DNA from 2 places in the Streptomyces sp. NPDC027962 genome. Region 1 is predicted to be linked to the other one. Evidence: riboswitches for the same ligand, from Rfam matches in the RefSeq annotation. Region 1 holds a riboswitch; the other holds the start of a gene.

Region 1 (5,428 bases):
AGCCGTTCGCCGATGCGCTGGCGGAAGAGGGGGTCGCTCTCCAGTGCGGCGGCCATCGCATTGCCTGCGAACTTGGCGCGCCGGGTGGGGGTGAATCGGGCGTACTGGCGCAACTGTGCCGGAAGTTCGGCGACGGTCAGGCCGCCGAACGCATCGGAGACCAGGGCGACGACCCGCCGTCGAACCCCTTCCGGCAGCGGGCGGTCGAGCGCCTCGGCGGCGTCGCCGGCCGCACCGGCCGACTCGGCGCCGTTGTCAGGCTGCTCCACGATCCGTCACCCCTACCACCCATGCGGGCCGCTCCGTTCAGGAGCCGGCGCCCGGCCTGTCCACCAGCTCGATCTGGTCCACCGCGTTGCACCAACGGCACCGGACCGACTCGATGGTCTCACTGACGACCTCGCGCTCCTCCACGGCCGGCTCACCGGCCAGGTCCAGATGGACGTATTCCACGACCTTCGAGGAGCGCGTGACGTCGAAGCGCGTGAGGTTGCCGCAGAGTGTGCAGCGCCACCGGGTGTCAGCGGTCGGCGAGGGAACCGTCGTCATCGTGCCGTCCTTCTTCGTCATGCGGGATGCTGGTGCCGCGGTGCGCCGTCGAACTGCGGATGTACTCCCTGCAACCCTACGGCCTCGCGGGTACCCCATGTCGCGGCGAGGCACTCTGTACCGTTCGGTCCCGCTAAGCCATGCTCTGTCCATGATCAGTCGGTGGGGCACGGCCAGGCATACGATCCGGAACGCGGTGAGAGGTCCCGCCGTGACATACGGCCTGATCGCGGTCTGCTGCGCGATCTTCGTCATCAGCCCGGTCTCCGGTCTGAACCTCTCGTACGGCCTCGGCGACCGGCTGCTCGCCGCTCAGGCGGCGTACTTCGAACGGTGGGGGGTGATCCCCGCCGAACTGATGGCGGGCTCGCCGGGCGCCCTGCTCACTCCGCTCACCGCCCTGTTCGTGCACGGCAGTTGGCTGCACCTGCTCGGCAACATGCTCTTCCTCTTCGTCTTCGGCGCGATGGTCGAGGAGCGGATGGGCCGGCTCGCCTTCGCCCTCTTCTACACGGGGGCCGGCTATCTCGCGCTGCTCGTCTACGCGGCGGTCAACGACGACTCGGAGCAGACCCTGGTGGGCGCGTCGGGGGCCATCTCCGCCGTACTCGGAGCGTTCCTCTTCCTCTTCCCCAGGGCCCGGGTGACCAGTCTCTTCCCCTTCCTCTTCTTCCTGCCGCTGCGCTTCCCCGCCTGGGCGGTACTGATCTTCTGGTTCGTACTGCAGTGGCTGGCGGCCAGGGGCGCGGGCAGCGGGCCGGGCGTCGCGTATCTGGCGCACCTGGTGGGGTTCGGGGCGGGCTTCGTCTACGCGTGGGGCCGCTACGGACGTGGGACTAGAGTGAACACATCTGCAGCGACCGAGGGAGAAAGCCAGCCGTGATCACCGCGATCGTGCTCATCAAGACCAGCGTGGACCGTATCCCCGAGATCGCCGAGTCGATCGCCGCGCTGGACAGCGTCAGCGAGGTCTTCTCCGTCACCGGCACCTACGACCTGATCGCCATGGTCCGGGTGGCCAGGCACGACGACCTGGCGGATGTGATCCCCGGCCGGATCAGCAAGATCCAGGGCGTCGAGGCGACCGACACACACGTCGCCTTCCGTACCTACTCCCAGCACGACCTGGAGGCGGCGTTCGCGATCGGCCTGGACGCGTAGCGCTGGAGGCGGCACCCCGGCCGGTCGCGAACCGCGGGCCGTTGCGGCGGAGGTGGCGCACCGGGCCCGGGCCGCCGCCGCGCTCGTGCTCGGCCTCGCCCTCGCCCTCGCCCTCGCCGGAACCCTCGGCCACGGCGTCCGCGCGATCATCACCGCGGGCGTGGACGCCTACGGGTCGATCGTGCCGGCGCCCGTGCCGCTGCCGGAGGCGCTGGACCGCGCCGGTGAGCTCCTCGCCGACACGGCCGAACGTGCGCTCGGGATGGTCCTGGTGGGGACGCGGCTCGCGGCGTGAGCGGGCGTCAGCCGCGGTCGGGCACGCAACGGCCGTCCTCGGTACGGTACTTCCACTGCGCACCGTCGCGGACCAGTTCCTTCACGGCGCTCACGAACCGGTCCAGGTGCTCGTCCGGAGTGCCCGCGCCGAAGCTGACCCGGATGGCGCCCCGGGCCTTCTCCCCCGGCTTCGCCTCCGGCGCGCCGCACTCGCCGACGTCCTGCTGGTCGCCGCCCAGCAAGGTGCGCACCAGCGGGTGGGCGCAGAAGAGGCCGTCGCGCACACCGATGCCGTACTCGGCGGAGAGCGCCGCGGCGAAGTGCGAGCTGTTCCAGCCCTCCACCACGAAGGAGATGACACCGACCCGCGGCGCTTCGTCGCCGAACAGGGACAGCACCTTGACCTCGGGCACCTCGGCGAGCCCCTCTCGGACCTTCTCGATCAGGAGCCGCTCCCGGGCGACCAGTGCGTCGAACCCGGCCTCTGCGAGCGCCTTGCAGGCGGAGGCGATCGAGTAGACGCCGATCACGTTCGGGGAACCGGCCTCGTGCCGGGCGGCCGTGGTGTGCCACTCGACGTCCACCCCGCCGTCGGTCCGCCGTGTGACCTTCCGGGAGGCGCCACCGCCCGCCAGGTACGGCTCCGCGTCCTGCAGCCAGTCGGACCGCCCGGCGAGCACACCGGAGCCGAACGGCGCGTACAGCTTGTGCCCGGAGAAGGCCACCCAGTCGACATCCAACTCCCTTACGGACACCGGGAGGTGGGGCGCCAGCTGGGCGGCGTCGAGCACGATGCGGGCGCCGTGGGCGTGGGCGGCGGCGGCGAGCTCCTTCACCGGCCACAGCTCACCGGTCACGTTGGACGCACCGGTGACGCAGACCAGCGCGGGACCGTGGGGGTCGCGGTCGGCGAGCGCGTGCTCCAGGGTCCGCACGGCCTCGGCGGGCGTACGGGGCGCGTTCAGGTACGTCACGCGGGCGTCGCTCCACGGCAGCAACGAGGCATGGTGCTCGGTCTCGAAGACGAACACCTCGCAGCCGGCCGGCAGCGCGGCGGCGAGCAGGTTGAGCGAGTCGGTGGTGGAGCGGGTGAAGACGACCTGGTCGGCGTCCCGGCAGTCGAGGAACTCGTGGACCACGGTCCGGCTGTTCTCGAACAGGTCCGTGGACAGCTGGGAGAGGTAGCCGGCCCCGCGGTGCACGCTGCCGTAGTACGGGGCGTACGCGGCCACGTCGTCCCAGACGCGCTGAAGCGCGGGGGCGCTGGCCGCGTAGTCGAGGGCGGCGTAGCCGACTTCACCGCCGGTGACGAGCGGAACGGTGACGTCCCGGCCGAGGACCGGCAGCGGGGCGCAGAGGGACAGGTCGGAGGTGGTGGCGACAGACATGGCGAACTCCCGTACGGGCAGGCGAAAACGGTGCGTCGACGCAGCACAGGGCGGAGCACCGCTGGAGAAAAGGGTGACCGGAGAAGGGGCTGGGATGCCCTATCGCATTCGCTTGCTCACGAGACTGCTCCCTTGAGGACCAGGACCCCAGGGACACGGCATTCGACGATGCCGCGGGGGTCCGCGCTTGCCGCAGACCTCGCTGCCTGCGGCCTGGTCTTCACCCGGGGCACCCCGCCACGGACGGAGGGTTGCCGGACAGCGGGCCGGGGCCGTAATCGCTGTCACTCATGACCTTGGGACGCATCCTGCCATACGTCTCGCATGACGCAAGGGCGCGGTCCACGATCCGGACCGCGCCCTTGCGTCATGCGTGCGGCGGCGTCATGCGTTGCCGCGCCCTTGCCGCGTCATGCGTTGCTGGCCGCCACCCAGCGCTCCAGCGCCGCCCGCGCCGCACCCGAGTCGATCGACTGGGCCGCCCGGGCGACCCCGGCCGCGAGCTGCTCGTTCAGCGTGCCGTCCGTCGGCTCCAGGGCCGCGAGCGCCGCCGCCGAGTTGAGCAGCACCGCGTCCCGTACGGGGCCGGTCTCGCCGCCCAGCAGCCGGCGCGCCACATCGGCGTTGTACGAGGCGTCGGCGCCGCGCAGCGCCTCGACGGGCACGAGCTCGATGCCGATGTCCCGCGGGTCGAACCGGTCCTCGCGCACCGCGCCGTCCCGTACCACCCACACCCGGGACGTCGCGGTCGTCGTCAGCTCGTCGAGGCCGTCGTCGCCGCGGAAGACGAGCGCGGAGGAGCCGCGGTCGGCGAGCACACCGGCCAGGATGGGCGCCATCCGCTCGTCGGCGACACCGGTGGCCTGCGCCTTGACCTGCGCCGGGTTGGTCAGCGGGCCCAGGAAGTTGAACGTGGTGCGGATGCCCAGCTCCTTGCGGGCTGCGGCCACGTGCCGCAGCGCGGGGTGGAACTTCACGGCGAAGCAGAAGGTGATCCCGGCCTCTTCGGCCACCTGGGCAACCCGCTGCGGAGTGAGCTCCAGATTGACGCCGAGCTTCTCCAGGACGTCGGACGCGCCGCTCGCGGAGGACGCGGCGCGGTTGCCGTGCTTGACGACCTTCGCGCCCGTGCCTGCCACGACGATCGCGGACATGGTGGAGATGTTGACCGTCCTGGCGCCGTCACCGCCCGTGCCGACGATGTCGACGCTCGGGCCGGGCACGTCGATCAGGTTGGCGTGCCGGTACATGGTCCGTACGAGTCCGGAGATCTCCTCGACCGTCTCCCCCTTGGCGCGCAGGGCGACGGCGAAGCCCGCGATCTGGGCGTTGGTGGCCTCGCCGCTGAGGATGCGGTCCATGGCCCACGCGGTGGCCTCGGCGCTCTGGTCGCGGTTCTCGAGGAGGGCGTTCAGGACGCTGGGCCAGGTGGGGGTCCCCCCGGACGGAGTCTGGGGGAGGGCCAGCCCGCTGTCGCCGCCGACCGGGGTCACAACGTTCATGGTCCACTCCTGGGTCCACAAGCCAATAGGGATGGTTCCACCCTATCCAGCCCCGGGGACGGCGAAGAGCCCCGTCCAGCGAATGGACGGGGCTCTTCGCCTGGCTGCGCCGGGAGGTGATCCCAGCCGTGGCGACGTATCAGCTCAGGTGATCAGTGGTGGCCGTGGCCGCTGGTGATCTCCTTGTACTCCTCGACGGTCGCCTTGGGGATCTGCGTCCCCTCGCCGTAGTAGCCCTTGCTGAGCCTGGCGCGCAGCTTCTCCCTGCGCGTCACCTTGCGCCGGACGCCGTTCTCGTCCACCTCGGGGCCGATCTCGGCGGGCTCGTACTGCTCGTGCGCGGTCAGCTTGTACCGGTCGCCCTGCGCCAGCGGCTCGTGGACCTCGACGAACTCACCGTGCGGCAGACGCTTGATGATGCCGGACTCGCGTCCGTGCAGCACCTTGTCCTTGTCGCGCCGCTGCAGACCCAGGCAGATCCGCCTGGTGATGACGAACGCGAGAACCGGTCCGACGAAGAACGTGATGCGCACGAACCAGGTGATCGCGTTG
Region 2 (5,428 bases), on a different contig from region 1:
TCCTGCCGAGCGCCTGCCCGTCCTGGTGGCGGTGCTTGCGGGTGCCGACGTCGACCTGCGCGAGGGCGTCCAGGCCGACCAGGTTCAGCGAGTCGACCAGCAGGCCGAGCTCCACGCCGTAACCGACGGGGAAGCGCAGCTGCTCCAGCAGCGAGCGCCGTGCCGCGTACTCGCCGCCCAGCGGCTGGACGAAGCCGGCGAGCTGCGGCCAGTGCAGATTGAGCAGCGGGCGGGCCACCAGCTCGGTCACCCGGCCGCCCTGGGCCGGTGTCCCGTCGGGGCCGGGCGCGGCACCCCCGCCCAGCGGGCGGTCGTACATCGCCTTGACGAACTGCACCTCGGGCTCGGTCAGCAGCGGACCGAGGATGCCGGAGACGAAGTCGGAGGAGAAGTCGCGCAGATCCGCGTCGACGAAGCAGACGATGTCACCGCTGGTCACCAGGAGTGACCGCCACAGTACCTCTCCCTTGCCGGCCACGGCGGGCAGTCGCGGCAGTATCGAGTCCCGGTGCACCACTCGCGCCCCGGCTGCGGCGGCCACCTCGGAGGTGCGGTCGCTCGAGGCCGAGTCGATCACCACCAGATCATCGACGAGCGGGACGGCCTCCATCAGCTCCCGGCGGATGATCGCGACGATGTCCCCGACCGTCTCTTCCTCGTTCAGCGCGGGAAGCACGACACTGACCGTCGACCCCTGCCCGACCTTGGCGGACATCAGCCGGTCGAGCGAGCGATCGGATGCGGACCAGGAGCGCCGGCTCAACCAGCGCGCCACCTCATCGAGCACGTCGCGTCTCCCTTGGCAGCAGGTCGTGTGATCCATCTCGCGGGTCGGACGACTATCTCAACCGTCCGGGGCTTCGGTTACAGTCTTGAGCAACGCGAACGACCCCCGCATCTCGGGGGTCCGAGCACACAAATGCCCGGACCGCACGTCCGGTGCCATACCGCTCATCCAGAGGGGCAGAGGGAACGGCCCGTTGAAGCCCCGGCAACCCTCCCGCCGACCGCGAGGTCACGGTGGGGAAGGTGCCAATTCCGTCTTGTGGCGAAGTGCGTCACGAGGAAGATGAGGAGAAAGGGCCTCGACATCATGGCTGCGCAGACTGTCGCCAGCACCCCCGCCACCACGCCGGTGGATCTCGGACCCGCCGCCGCACTCTCGTGCCGCGAATGCGGACAGCGCTTCGAACTCGGCCCCATCTTCGCCTGCGCCGAGTGTTTCGGGCCGCTCGAAGTCGCCTACGACCTGCCGAGCGGCGACGTCGAGAAGCTCCGCGCCCAGATCGAGGCGGGCCCCGCCAACATCTGGCGCTACGCCCCCCTGCTGCCCGTCCCCGCCGACGTGGCCGACAAGCCGAACCTGAACCCGGGCTGGACCAAGCTCGTCAAGGCCGACAACCTCGCCCGCGAACTGGGCGTCACCGGCGGACTGTTCATCAAGGACGACTCCGGCAACCCGACGCACTCCTTCAAGGACCGCGTCGTCGCCCAGGCCATCGAGGCCGCTCGCGCCTTCGGCTTCACCACCCTGTCCTGCTCATCCACCGGCAATCTCGCCGGTGCGGTCGGCGCCGCCGCCGCGCGGGCCGGCTTCCGCTCCTGCGTGTTCATCCCGCACGACCTCGAGCAGGGCAAGGTCGTCATGGCCGCGGTGTACGGCGGCGAGCTCGTCGGCATCGAGGGCAACTACGACGACGTGAACCGCTTCTGCTCGGAGCTCATCGGCGACCCGCTGGGCGAGGGCTGGGGCTTCGTCAACGTCAATCTGCGCCCGTACTACGCGGAGGGCTCCAAGACCCTCGCGTACGAGATCTGCGAGCAGCTCGGGTGGCGGCTGCCCGACCAGCTCGTCGTCCCGATCGCGTCCGGCTCCCAGCTGACGAAGATCGACAAGGGCCTGCAGGAGCTCATCAGGCTCGGACTCGTCGAGGACAAGCCGTACAAGATCTTCGGCGCCCAGGCCGAGGGCTGCTCGCCGGTGTCCACGGCCTTCAAGGCCGGGCACGACGTCGTACGCCCGCAGAAGCCGAACACCATCGCCAAGTCGCTCGCCATCGGCAACCCGGCCGACGGACCGTACGTGCTGGACATCGCGCGCCGCACGGGCGGCGCGGTCGAGGACGTCGACGACGAGCAGGTCGTCGACGCGATCAAGCTGCTGGCCCGCACCGAGGGCATTTTCGCCGAGACGGCGGGTGGCGTGACCGTGGGTGTGACGAAGAAGCTGATCGAGGCGGGCGTGCTCGACCCGGCGCTCACCACCGTCGTCCTCAACACCGGTGACGGCCTCAAGACCCTCGACGCGGTCGCGGAGACCTCGCAGGCGACCGCCGTCATCCGCCCGAGCCTGGACGCGTTCCGCGACGCGGGCCTGGCCGCCCACTGAATCCGCAACCCGCCGTACTCCGCCGAGAGGTGACGAACATGAGCGTCAACGTCCGCATCCCCACCATTCTCCGTACGTACACGGGCGGCCAGGCCGAGGTCCCGGCGGAGGGCGCGACCCTCGCCGAGGTCATCGCGGACCTGGAGAAGAACCACACCGGCATCGCTGCCCGCGTGCTGGACGACCAGGGCAAGCTGCGCCGCTTCGTCAACGTCTACGTGAACGACGACGACGTCCGTTTCGAGCAGGGTCTGGAGACGGCCACGCCGGACGGCGCGGGCGTGTCGATCATTCCGGCGGTCGCCGGCGGCTGATGAAGGCGGCTGACGAAAACGTGGTCGGACGACCGAGTCAACCCCAGAGATTTACCCGCAGTTACTGAAATTGCCCCCTCCGCGAGAGAAGCGGAGGGGGCAATTCTGCATGGTTGAGCGCGATAGGGTCTGGGAAGCCCCCTCCGCCGGCCGCTCGAGAATGCCTTCAAGTTCCGCAAGAATGCAGCCAAAGTGTGCGATCGAATTGCCTCTTAGGCGTCGTTTGCCGGGCCCGACTTGCCCCTGAATTACATGAATTCACATGAATCAGCCGATCGGTCCTGCCCAGATTTCTCGTCCGATTGACCTGTTGCAGAGGGCAGTTGGGCGGATACATTCAGCCGCGGTCGACGCGTTCCGGCGCACACCCCTCCTGCTGGGGTGGAGGTCTGACCCAGGTCCGCGAAGTGCGGTCCTGCGCAAGGGCCAGTAATAGGGGAGTTAGGCATGGCTCAGGGCACCGTCAAGTGGTTCAACGCGGAGAAGGGGTACGGCTTCATCGCGGTCGACGGTGGTGCGGATGTTTTCGTCCACTACAGTGCGATCCAGATGGACGGGTACCGCACCCTTGAAGAGGGTCAGCGGGTCGAATTCGAGATCTCGCAGGGCCAGAAGGGTCCGCAGGCGGACATGGTCAAGCTCGCCGTCTGATCTGTTCCAGGCGCGATCGGCCACCGACGCACTCACGCACGAGGGGCCCGCATCCCGGTCAACGGGAGGCGGGCCCCTCGTCCGTGTGCGCGCAACGCCCGGGCGCGTCCGCATCCTCGAGGTCGCTTGCACTCTCGGGGGTCGAGTGCTAATCATTGGCGTTAGCACTCTCCCAGTGAGAGTGACAGAACTTGGATCGGGTCGGTGAGGTCCGCACGCCTGGTGGGGCAAGGAACCACAGGGCAGGCAGGCCGTCCGTCGCGGGCGCCGAATGCGATCCGAAGCAATCCACCCCAGTCCGGGAGGACCACTTCACATGGCCAAGATCATCGCGTTCGACGAGGAGGCACGGCGCGGTCTCGAGCGCGGGATGAACCAGCTCGCCGACGCCGTCAAGGTCACCCTTGGCCCCAAGGGCCGGAACGTCGTCCTCGAGAAGAAGTGGGGCGCCCCCACGATCACCAACGATGGTGTTTCCATCGCCAAGGAGATCGAGCTCGAGGACCCGTACGAGAAGATCGGCGCCGAGCTGGTCAAGGAAGTCGCCAAGAAGACGGACGACGTCGCCGGTGACGGTACGACCACCGCGACCGTCCTCGCCCAGGCGCTCGTCCGCGAGGGCCTGCGCAACGTGGCCGCCGGCGCCAACCCGATGGCCCTGAAGCGCGGCATCGAGAAGGCCGTCGAGGCCGTCTCCGGTGCCCTGCTCGAGCAGGCCAAGGACGTGGAGACCAAGGAGCAGATCGCCTCCACCGCCTCCATCTCCGCCGCCGACACCCAGATCGGCGAGCTCATCGCCGAGGCCATGGACAAGGTCGGCAAGGAAGGCGTCATCACCGTCGAGGAGTCCCAGACCTTCGGTCTGGAGCTGGAGCTCACCGAGGGTATGCGCTTCGACAAGGGCTACATCTCGGCGTACTTCGCCACCGACATGGAGCGTATGGAGGCGTCCCTGGACGACCCGTACATCCTGATCGTCAACTCCAAGGTCGGCAACGTGAAGGACCTCCTTCCGCTGCTGGAGAAGGTCATGCAGTCCGGCAAGCCGCTGCTGATCATCGCCGAGGACGTCGAGGGCGAGGCCCTGTCCACGCTCGTCGTGAACAAGATCCGCGGCACCTTCAAGTCCGTCGCCGTCAAGGCCCCGGGCTTCGGCGACCGCCGCAAGGCCATGCTCAACGACATCGCCATCCTCACGGGCGGCACGGTCATCTCCGAGGAGGTCGGCCTCAAGCTCGAGAACGCCGGCGTGGACCTGCTGGGCCGCGCCCGCAAGGTCGTCATCACCAAGGACGAGACCACGATCGTCGACGGTGCCGGTGACAGCGAGCAGGTCGCCGGTCGCGTCAACCAGATCCGCGCCGAGATCGAGAACAGCGACTCGGACTACGACCGCGAGAAGCTCCAGGAGCGCCTCGCGAAGCTGGCCGGCGGCGTGGCCGTCATCAAGGCCGGCGCCGCGACCGAGGTCGAACTCAAGGAGCGCAAGCACCGCATCGAGGACGCCGTTCGCAACGCGAAGGCGGCCGTCGAGGAGGGCATCGTCGCCGGTGGTGGCGTGGCCCTGCTCCAGGCCTCCTCGGTCTTCGAGAAGCTCGATCTCTCGGGTGACGAGGCGACCGGCGCCAACGCCGTGAAGCTCGCGCTCGAGGCCCCGCTCAAGCAGATCGCCGTCAACGGTGGTCTCGAGGGTGGCGTCATCGTCGAGAAGGTGCGCAACCTGCCCGTCGGCCACGGCCTCAACGCCGCGACCGGCGAGTACGTCGACATGATCGCCGAAGGCATCATCGACCCCGCGAAGGTGACCCGCTCTGCCCTGCAGAACGCGGCCTCCATCGCGGCGCTGTTCCTCACCACCGAGGCCGTCATCGCCGACAAGCCGGAGAAGGCCGCCGCGCCTGCCGGTGGCGGCATGCCGGGCGGTGACATGGACTTCTGATCGACCGACAGGTTGATCAACCGTCCTTGACCGAGGGCGGCACCCCACTCCCAGGGGGTGCCGCCCTCGGGCGTCGCTCCGTGCGCTTCGTGCGGGAGAAACCGGCACATAATGTGAGATGCCGCACGGCCGAGA

Evidence for each region. A riboswitch is a leader RNA that binds a small molecule or an ion and turns the genes downstream of it on or off. The one in region 1 is predicted to bind S-adenosylmethionine.
Region 2: linked by a shared signal. The riboswitch ahead of thrC (threonine synthase) and the one ahead of ACZ4SA_RS10455 (aminotransferase class V-fold PLP-dependent enzyme) in region 1 are both predicted to bind S-adenosylmethionine.

The regions. Positions count from the first base shown of each region.
Region 1 covers NZ_JBVHTA010000008.1:103,990-109,417, reverse strand. Annotated here, with positions in the region: gene ACZ4SA_RS10480 (NYN domain-containing protein) at 1-269, opposite strand, end outside; gene ACZ4SA_RS10475 (hypothetical protein) at 307-549, opposite strand; gene ACZ4SA_RS10470 (rhomboid family intramembrane serine protease) at 701-1,432, shown strand; gene ACZ4SA_RS10465 (Lrp/AsnC family transcriptional regulator) at 1,429-1,710, shown strand; gene ACZ4SA_RS10460 (glycerate kinase) at 1,763-2,005, shown strand; gene ACZ4SA_RS10455 (aminotransferase class V-fold PLP-dependent enzyme) at 2,013-3,374, opposite strand; SAM riboswitch class IV at 3,553-3,670, opposite strand; gene trpD (anthranilate phosphoribosyltransferase) at 3,785-4,876, opposite strand; gene qcrB (cytochrome bc1 complex cytochrome b subunit) at 5,029-5,428, opposite strand, start outside.
Region 2 covers NZ_JBVHTA010000003.1:295,783-301,210, reverse strand. Annotated here, with positions in the region: gene ACZ4SA_RS04725 (glucosyl-3-phosphoglycerate synthase) at 1-787, opposite strand, end outside; SAM riboswitch class I at 949-1,076, shown strand; gene thrC (threonine synthase) at 1,094-2,389, shown strand; gene ACZ4SA_RS04715 (MoaD/ThiS family protein) at 2,428-2,703, shown strand; gene ACZ4SA_RS04710 (cold-shock protein) at 3,151-3,354, shown strand; gene groL (chaperonin GroEL) at 3,671-5,293, shown strand.